Regions from separate parts of the Chryseobacterium pyrolae genome, predicted to be linked through region 1. Evidence: riboswitches for the same ligand, from Rfam matches in the RefSeq annotation. Region 1 holds a riboswitch; the other holds the start of a gene.

Region 1 (4,698 bases):
ATGTTTATAATAGTAAGATACCATCATAATAATAAGATTTACAACCACCATAATCATCAGCATACGCCCGTACTTCCTTTTTTTATCTACAAAACTCAAACCTAATGTAAAAAAAAACAGCAACACGGTATAAACAGCCGGATACAAATGAAAAGCTTCTGAAAATTTTCCTTCAAAAACGAGCATAATGGCTCTTTGGGCACCGCATCCTAAGCACTCAACTCCCAGAAATTTCTTGCTGGGACAGGTCAGCATAAAGTCTTCAATTTTCATCCCGGAGTTTTATGACGAAATTTTCGCTCTTGTATACTGATGAGGAAAAAAGCATTCTTCTTTCATCTCAAATGATCCCTGAACCGCCATATATGGGTTTCTTAAGATCGCTCTTGCTACAAATATCAGATCTGCATCTCCTTTCTGCAGGATCTCTTCTGCCTGTTCCGTTGTAGTAATCAATCCTACGGATCCGGTTTTCACTTCAGCTTCGTTTCTAACCTGAGAGGAAAAAGGAACCTGATAACCATCAAATACGGATATTTTTGCTCCGTGAATATTACCTCCGCTTGAAACATCTACGAGATCTACAGAATGTTCTTTTAAAACTTTGGCCAGTTCAACACTGTCATTGATATTCCATCCGTTTTCAGCGTATTCGGTTCCGGAAATCCGTACAAAAAGGGCTGTATTTTCATCAAGTTCTTCGTTGACACCATCTACAATCTCCAGCAGGAACCGGATTCTGTTTTCAAAGCTTCCGCCGTACTCGTCTGTCCGTATATTGGAAAGTGGTGATAAAAACTGGTGGATCAGATATCCGTGCGCCCCATGAATTTCGATGATATCAAAACCTGCTTTTACGGCTCTTTTTGCTGCTTCTTTAAAATTCTGGACCTGTTCTTTGATTTCTTCCACGGTAAGAACGTGTGGAATTCTCTCAGATGGATGATAAGGAATAGCGCTCGGAGCAATGGTTTCCCAGCCTTCCTCAAGAGGAATCTGCAGATTATTCCAGGTGGAACCTTTTCTTCCGGCATGGGCCAGCTGAATTCCGATCTTACTTTCTGAACGGGAATGGACAAAGTCAACAATTTTTCCCAGCTCTTCTGCCTGCTGATCATTCCAGATTCCCATGCAGTGATTGGTAATTCTTCCTCTTGGCTCTACTCCGGTAGCTTCTACCATTATTAAACCTGTCCCGCCCTGCGCTCTGCTTCCGTAATGCACAAAATGGAAATCATTTGCGATCCCGTTTTCGCATGAATACATACACATGGGAGACATTACCCATCTGTTTTTTAGTTCTATATTTCGGAATTGTATTGATGTATATAGCATTTTATTTTTTTGAATTTCAATTTAATAGTGAACAAAAAAAACATTGTCCAACTGATGAAAAAGAAGTAAATTTGGCCCCCTTTTTAGCCTGACTAATATATGAAAAAAGACATACAGATCAGTTACGAGCACTTTAAAAACAGCAGTGAACTGAACGATATAGAAAAAACATTATTTGAGAGAGCAAAACAAGCCCGTGAAAATGCTTATGCGCCCTACTCTAATTTCCTTGTGGGATGTTCCGTTTTGCTGGAAAACGGTGAAATTTATTCCGGTAACAACCAGGAGAACGCGGCTTATCCGTCAGGATTATGCGCAGAAAGGACAACTCTTTTCTGGGTGGCAGCCAACTTTCCGGATGTAAGAGTAAAAAAGATCTTTGTTGTAGGAGGTCCTAGGGAATTCCACGAGAAAAATCCTCCAATTCCACCTTGCGGAGCCTGCCGACAGAGTTTAATAGAATATGAAACAAAACAGAACGAAAATATAGATCTTTATTTTTCAAGTATGAATGATGAAGTGGTAAAGGTACATTCTATCAAGGATTTGCTTCCGTTTTATTTTGATTCGACGTTTTTATAGCCGAGAAAAGTGAGCCTGCTTTGTCAATGGTGAATTTTGCTTCGCAAGTCAAAAATGAATTTTAAAGGTGCTTATCCTTACCATTCAATTGCGAAGCAAAATTGATGATTCACTATTCACTTTTAGGCTTTTTATCAATTTTGCTTTGCAGATGAATAGTTAATTTAAAGAACTATTTTTCAATTTTTATAGTATCATTTCCGTTACTGATAATTATACATTTAAAAAATTTCCTTGCGAAGCGGAATTCACCATTCATTATTTACTTTTTGTCATTTTTGCGCAATACATTTAAAAAGTTATCTTTGCAAAAATTTTGGTTTCCAGCGTATTGGAAATAATAGGGAATTGGGTGAAATACCCAAACTGTCCCCGCAACTGTAAATCGCATTAAGAGTTTCTGCAAAAAAACCACTGTTCATACGGGAAGGTGCAGAACGCGAAAGTCAGGAGACCTGCCAAAATTATAACTAAAAACACATTGCTTTCGGAGGAAAAGTAAAATTGTATGGATATAAAAAGATCTTTATTACTGCTTTGTACGTCTTATGGCAGCTTTCTTTTGGGACAGGAGAAGGCGGTTGACACTATTTATATTTTCGACAGCCAGATGAGCAAAGTAAAACTTTTTCATCCGGTACGTACGATTACTCCAAAGGATATTGAGAAAAACTCAACGAACCTTTCTGAACTTTTACGCTATCAGTCTTCCATTTACATCAAAGAAAACGGCCGTGGTGCTGTTTCTTCTCCATCATTCCGTGGAACAACTGCCCAGCAAACGGCTTTTGTATGGAACGGAATCAACATTAATTCAAGTTTTTTGGGACAGGGAGATGTGAATAATATTCCGGTATTCGGATATGATCAGATCGATGTAAAAGCTGGTGGCGGAAGTGTTGTTTATGGTAGTGGGGCTATCGGAGGAAGTATTCATTTAAACAATATTTTAGATTTCAACAGGGGTTTTAAAGGTTCTGTTTATTCGGAAGTGGCTTCTTTTGATACGTATAATAATTTTGCACAGGCTTCTTTCAGTAATGAAAAGTTAAGTGTGAAGGTTTCAGGCAGCTATTTAACGAGCCAAAATGATTATAAAGTTCCTGAGTTTGTTGTAGGAAATACAGGATTCAATAATGTTAACGGAAGATATTTCAATACTTCAGTGAACATTGGGGCTTCTTATAAAATTGCTGATCACCAGACCATTTCCTGGCAGAATCAGATCTTTGATGCATCACAGCACTATCCTATTTTTGAGGACAACGGTAACAGGACCAAATACAACGCGCAGACCTTAAGAAGTCTGATCGCATGGGATATTCAAAAAAACAATCTTTCAAACAGCTTAAAAGCAGCTTATACGCAGGATAATTTCCAGTATTTTTCAAATCTTAATCTTCCTAAAGCAAGTGGTGCAGAGGGAAAGAATTATATTTTTAAAAATGATTTCAATTATTTCATCACGCCAAAGATCAATGTTAACGCCATTGGAGAATTTCAGGTGAATAAGGGTGAAGGTTATAAATCGGGATTGGGAGTGATCAGTAGAAATGTGGGATCCTTAGCTGGTTTAATCCGGTATTTTGCCAAAAAAGATCTTCGTTTTGAAGCCGGAATTAAGAAGGATTTTGTAGAAGGTATATCTTCTCCCCTTCTTTATTCTTTTTCAGGAAAGTGGAATGCTTTAAAATGGTATCATGTCGGGGCCAACTTTTCAAGAAACTTCAGATTCCCCTCGTTTAATGATCTCTACTGGCAACCGGGAGGAAATCTGGATTTACTTCCTGAAACTTCCACCAATATTGACATGAACCATGAGTTCAGTTTTGGAGATTTTAAAGTGACATTAAGTCCTTATTACATGGACATCAAAAATCTTATCAACTGGCTTCCGACCTCTTTCGGATATTGGGCACCGTTCAATACGACCAGAGTAGAGTCTTATGGTTTGGAATCGCAGGTTAGCTGGAATAAAACCTTTGGACAACACGCTTTGAAACTGGATGCAGGTTATTCCTATTCAAAATCAGTCAATAAAGACACTCAACTGCAGCGGATGTATGTTCCCATTCACAAAGCTGTCGGAAATATAGAGTATGGATATTCTTTCTTAAAGGTGTATGCTCAAGGGCTTTTCAATGGCCTTACCTATACTACTACCGACCAGCAAAGGTCGACAGCCATTGATCCCTATTTTATTTTGAATACAGGAATTTCTGCCGCACTTTTCAAGAAGTACACTTTAGGATTTAAAGTGAACAACGTGACCAATACGGTTTATCAGACGGTATCTCTTTACCCGATGCCTAAGAGAAATTACAGTATGTATGCAACTATTAATTTTTAAACTTAAAAATATTATGAAACTGAACAAATTTCTAAATTTTCTTTTTGCTTTTGCACTTCTTATGGGCATTGTATCGTGTAACAATGATAATAATGATGAGCAGGAAATATTCTATGGCAATGGTTTTTTGATTGCTAATGAAGGTACCTATGGAAAACCTGAAGGAGACGTAACGTTTGTAAGTGCAGACTTAAACCTAAAACAGGACAATGTTTTTGCACTGAATAACGGAGGAGCGAAATTAGGTGATGTTTTACAGATGGTTGCTTTCAAAGGTGAAAATGCTTATTTGCTACTGAATAATTCCAATAAAATCCAAATCGCAAACCGTTATAATTTTAAAGCGGTTGGCCAAATTACAGCTGAACTTAATAATCCCCGTTACATGGCTTTTGCCAACAACAATATGTATGTAACAAACGATAAATATA
Region 2 (4,698 bases), on a different contig from region 1:
AAATGTCATTGACGCACAACAGTTAATGATTCAATTACTTAGCTATAAAAATAATAACACCACTAACTGCGAAGTATGGATAGCGCCACCTTCTTTATATCTGATGATGGCTAAAGATATCTTCGAAAAGGATGATATTGGCGTATTCTCTCAGGATATGAGCGAGCATGAAAGCGGTGCTTATACAGGAGAACTTTCTGCAGATATGCTGGAATCTATCGATGCGACAGGTTCATTAATCGGGCACTCTGAAAGAAGACAATACCACGGTGAAACAGATTCTCACTGCAACAGAAAGATCAAATTAGCTCTTGATAAAGGACTGATCCCTGTATACTGTAACGGTGAAACGCTTGAACAGAGAAAGGCTGGACAGCATTTTGAAGTGGTGAAAAACCAGACTGAAGTAGCTCTTTTCACACTTTCTGCTGAAGAGATCAAAAAAGTAGTGATCGCTTACGAACCGGTTTGGGCGATCGGAACAGGTGAAACAGCTTCTCCGGCTCAGGCTCAGGAGATTCATGCACACATCAGAAGCATCATCGCTGCAAAATACGGACAGGAAGTGGCTGACGAAATTTCTATCCTTTACGGAGGTTCTGTGAAGCCTGATAATGCGAAAGAGATTTTCTCTCAGCCTGATATCGATGGTGGACTGATCGGAGGTGCCGCTTTAAAATTAGAGGATTTTTCTAAAATTATTGAGGGTTTTAATTCGTAGGTTTCAGCTAAAGCCAATTTCTATCGAATTTAAAAACATATAGAGTCAAAAACGGCGGCATCTTCGATGCCGCCGTTTTCTTAAAAAAAATCTAATTATTGAATATCGACTACATACATTGTTCCTTTGTCTACTTTTCCGGTTTTAGGAAGGATCTTCGCTTTTGGATTTCCGTTTCCGTCATCTAAAATTCCAAAATCATCATCATTGAAGACTGCCAGTTTATTATTCCCTAAATAAACGATTCCTTCAAATTTATCATGCTCATATCCTAATTTTGCTACCAGATCTACGGCTAAAACCTTGGAAACAGGCTTTATTCCTGCGTTCGTAATTTCATCCCAGGTAGACTGCTCTAAAGCTTTATTATTGATTTTCATCCCGTCAACAGCCGCAATATCGGTACCGTTCACGTCTGAAGCTCCAGCAATATTGATCCGGTATACTTTTTTGGTTCCTCCCTGAGAGCCAAAGTTTCCGTCTCTTTCTATAACAAGAAATTCCGTGCTGCTGATAGCTGTAATATCACATACAGAATCTGATGCCCCTCCATTTTGCTTATACAAATACTGTTTCGTCTGTCCTGTTGCAATATCAAAAGTGACAATTCTGGTTAACGTTGTATTCGTGGCGAGAACTTTTGTAGGAACATACATCGTAGACTGAATAGTGCCTACCAGCATTTTCCCATCCGGAGTGATGCATAATCCTTCCATTCCTCTATTGGCTCTTCTTTTCGCCAAAACAGCAGGCAATTTTCTAGGTCCGGTATTGACCCCTATCGGACTTATCCTTTCCAATTCTATTCCTTCTGCGTTATAATGAACGATGTGCGGACCATATTCGTCAGAAACCCAAAAAGTTCCGTCTGCTGCTGCTACAATACTTTCACTGTCCAGTCCATAATTGTCTGTTCCCAAAACATTTCCTGATGAATCGTAGGCTGTTTCTCCTGTACTTCCCATTCCTGCAGGGTTCGGAAGACCTGTAATCGGCTGGCCGGAAGGATTTTTAAGTTTAATATATTTGATAACCTCGATATTTCCTTCTGCATTGATCTTAAAATGCATAATTGTTGGCGTAAAATTCGGGGCTGGAAATTTCTTTCCGTTCAGATAATCTGTATTCGGACCACGATCGGTGATCACATAAAACTCCCCTTTTCTGGTTGGATGTGCAGCTGCACCTGAACCGAAGCCACCGTTAATAACATCTACCCCATTAATAGTTGTCAATTTGGAGAAAGGAAATTCCTGAGGAAGTTTAGCATAATTGATATCCTGGTTATTCATCTTGTTGTCATCATCTTTACATGATGCAAGCGCTGTGAATACGATCGCCGATAACAGCAGTTTTCTCATAGTTACTTTTATGCCGCGAAAGTATACATTGATTGTAAACTGATGTTGAATTTAATAACAATTGTATTTTAACAATAAGATCGTTAGATGAATTTATTTTAAACACTTGAATTAATCCGAATATCATCAATCTTCTTTTTAATTCTTTATTAAATCAAAAAATCATCTTCCTAAAAGTAATCTGACAGCTAAACAAATAAAGAAACCATACAATAATTCACAAAACAGCTTCAAAAATTTATATAATATATTTGCAGCAGTTAAGGCTGAACATCTGTTCATTAACAGGGAATCAAGTGAGAAGAAATTCAATGCTTGGGCTGTACCCGCAACTGTAAGCTGTTTTAAACTTTGAGTACAATAGGCCACTGGATCTCAATCCGGGAAGGCGTACTTCGAGAAGCGAGCCAGGAGACCTGCCTTATCTGCGTTCACTTCAGGAAAAGAAGGATCTGAAAAAGATTCTTATTCTTTTTCCTGCGGGAAAGTTTCGGGAATAAAACTTTAATTTAATTATATTATGAAAAAGATCTATCTTTTTTTTCTGCTGCTATGTCTGCAGCTATTCTCTGCCCAGTTTACAGAGAATGACATTAAATTCTGGGTAGGGACAGGCTCGAAAAAGGCTTATTTCATCGCCGATTTTAATGATAGTGACAATCCCACATCTTATGCATGGGGCTATCGGTATGATGCAAATAATCTTACGATGGAAGACCTCATCAATGCTATTTCTGCGGCAGAGCCTAAAATAGAGGCAGAAGTTCCTTCAGGTTTTCTTTACAGTTTCAATTACAACCATCACATTCCAAGTTTGGAAGATTACTGGTCTACATGGTCCGGTCCTACTGCAGAAAACATGAATTTGAATAATGGCGTAAACAATGATCCATTAGTTAATGGAAAATGGTATGGTATTTCTTTCGGTTATGGATTTACCTCTACTACGCCTCCACTTTCCCATCCGTCTTCTCCTGTGGCAGCTTACAGCTCTTCCTGGTACAATCTTTCACAGATCACCAACTGGATCGGAACGGGAAGCAATACAAGTCTTGTTGTTATCGATTTTGGGACGAACAATTCAAATGGTGAAGCTCATTCCTTTGTTTTTGGAATTAAATACAATGGAGGCTTAACCGCTGAGCAGGCTCTTCAGCTGATTCATGCACAAGCTCCTTATTTTAACTTTACATCAGCAAGCAACCAGATCAGTACATTATCTCTCAATAACTTTACAGGAAATACATCAGGAACCAATACGTGGAAGCTTTTCAAAGGAAAAGACCTTTCAAACTGGAGAGGACAGACCAATTTATCTCAAATTCAATTGGGAAATAACGACTGGCTAGGCTTAAGTTTCGGACAAAGATTACCATTTACTCCCAGAGAAGCATCAAGCTCTATTTTAAGTGTTTCTGACATCAATAAAAAGGAGTTCAGAATCTATCCAAATCCGGCAAGTGATTTTGTCCAGATAGAAACTGCGGAAAGTATTAAAGAAGTGAATATTTATGCCGCTTCAGGACAAAAGGTACTGACTGGAAATACAGCAAGAATCAATATTCAGGCCTTGAACACCGGGATTTATCTGATGGAAATTAAAACATCAAAGAATACCACGGTTCATAAGATTATTAAAAAATAGATGACACGCGTCTTGAGGGGCGCGTTTTTGTTTTTATAACCTTTGAGGTGATGAAGTTGAGTTGTTGGGGGAAGACTGAGTATTTTTTTTAACCACCCCGTCAAAAATTCTTTGAATTTTTGCCACCCCTCCACGGGATGGGAATTGGGGTCGACGAATTTTTGTCATTATGAAAATCAAAGATTTTCACAGAACTTAAGTGATCTTCTTTTCACATTTTTTTTAAGCTTGAAAGTAGCGCTGAAGTGCTAAAAAACTTTTGTCCCTTTTGTGGTTAAAATACAAATCAAGCAATAAAAAAACGCACCGAAAATCCGGTGCGTTTTTCAATATTCCTGAAAAGGAAATTATTTTTTCTCTGTAGATCTCTGTAAAACTTCGTCTACCATTCCGTAGCCTTTAGCTTCCTCAGAAGTCATCCAGTAGTCTCTGTCTGAAGACTTTTCTACCCATTCGTACGTTTGTCCTGAGTGGTGACCGATGATCTCATAAAGCTCCTGCTTTAATTTAAGCATCTCTCTCAAGTTGATCTCCATATCTGAAGCTACTCCCTGAGCACCTCCTGAAGGCTGGTGAATCATTACTCTTGAATGCTTAAGTGCAGAACGTTTTCCTTTTTCTCCTGCCACAAGAAGTACCGCTCCCATTGAAGCTGCCATTCCTGTACAGATCGTAGCTACGTCCGGCTTGATGATCTGCATCGTGTCATAGATTCCTAAACCTGCATAAACGCTTCCTCCCGGAGAGTTGATGTAGATTTGGATATCCTTGGCAGAATCAGAACTTTCCAAGAATAAAAGCTGAGCTGTTACGATGTTAGCAACCTGATCGTCAATTCCTGTTCCTAAGAAGATAATTCTGTCCATCATCAGACGCGAAAACACGTCCATCTGGGCAACGTTTAATCTTCTTTCTTCCATAATATACGGCGTAAGATTCGTTGGACCATACATTCCCATATACTGATCGGT

What was found. A riboswitch is a leader RNA that binds a small molecule or an ion and turns the genes downstream of it on or off. The one in region 1 is predicted to bind cobalamin.
Region 2: it holds a riboswitch for cobalamin, as region 1 does, so the genes downstream of both, NZD88_RS03960 (T9SS type A sorting domain-containing protein) here and NZD88_RS19655 (TonB-dependent receptor plug domain-containing protein) in region 1, are expected to answer to the same signal.

What each region holds. Positions count from the first base shown of each region.
Region 1 covers NZ_JANZQH010000012.1:77,845-82,542, forward strand. Annotated here, with positions in the region: gene NZD88_RS19640 (DUF2752 domain-containing protein) at 1-273, opposite strand, end outside; gene namA (NADPH dehydrogenase NamA) at 283-1,335, opposite strand; gene NZD88_RS19650 (cytidine deaminase) at 1,435-1,917, shown strand; cobalamin riboswitch at 2,218-2,394, shown strand; gene NZD88_RS19655 (TonB-dependent receptor plug domain-containing protein) at 2,426-4,267, shown strand; gene NZD88_RS19660 (YncE family protein) at 4,281-4,698, shown strand, end outside.
Region 2 covers NZ_JANZQH010000002.1:143,582-148,279, forward strand. Annotated here, with positions in the region: gene tpiA (triose-phosphate isomerase) at 1-721, shown strand, start outside; gene NZD88_RS03955 (esterase-like activity of phytase family protein) at 817-2,082, opposite strand; cobalamin riboswitch at 2,329-2,520, shown strand; gene NZD88_RS03960 (T9SS type A sorting domain-containing protein) at 2,603-3,727, shown strand; gene clpP (ATP-dependent Clp endopeptidase proteolytic subunit ClpP) at 4,075-4,698, opposite strand, start outside.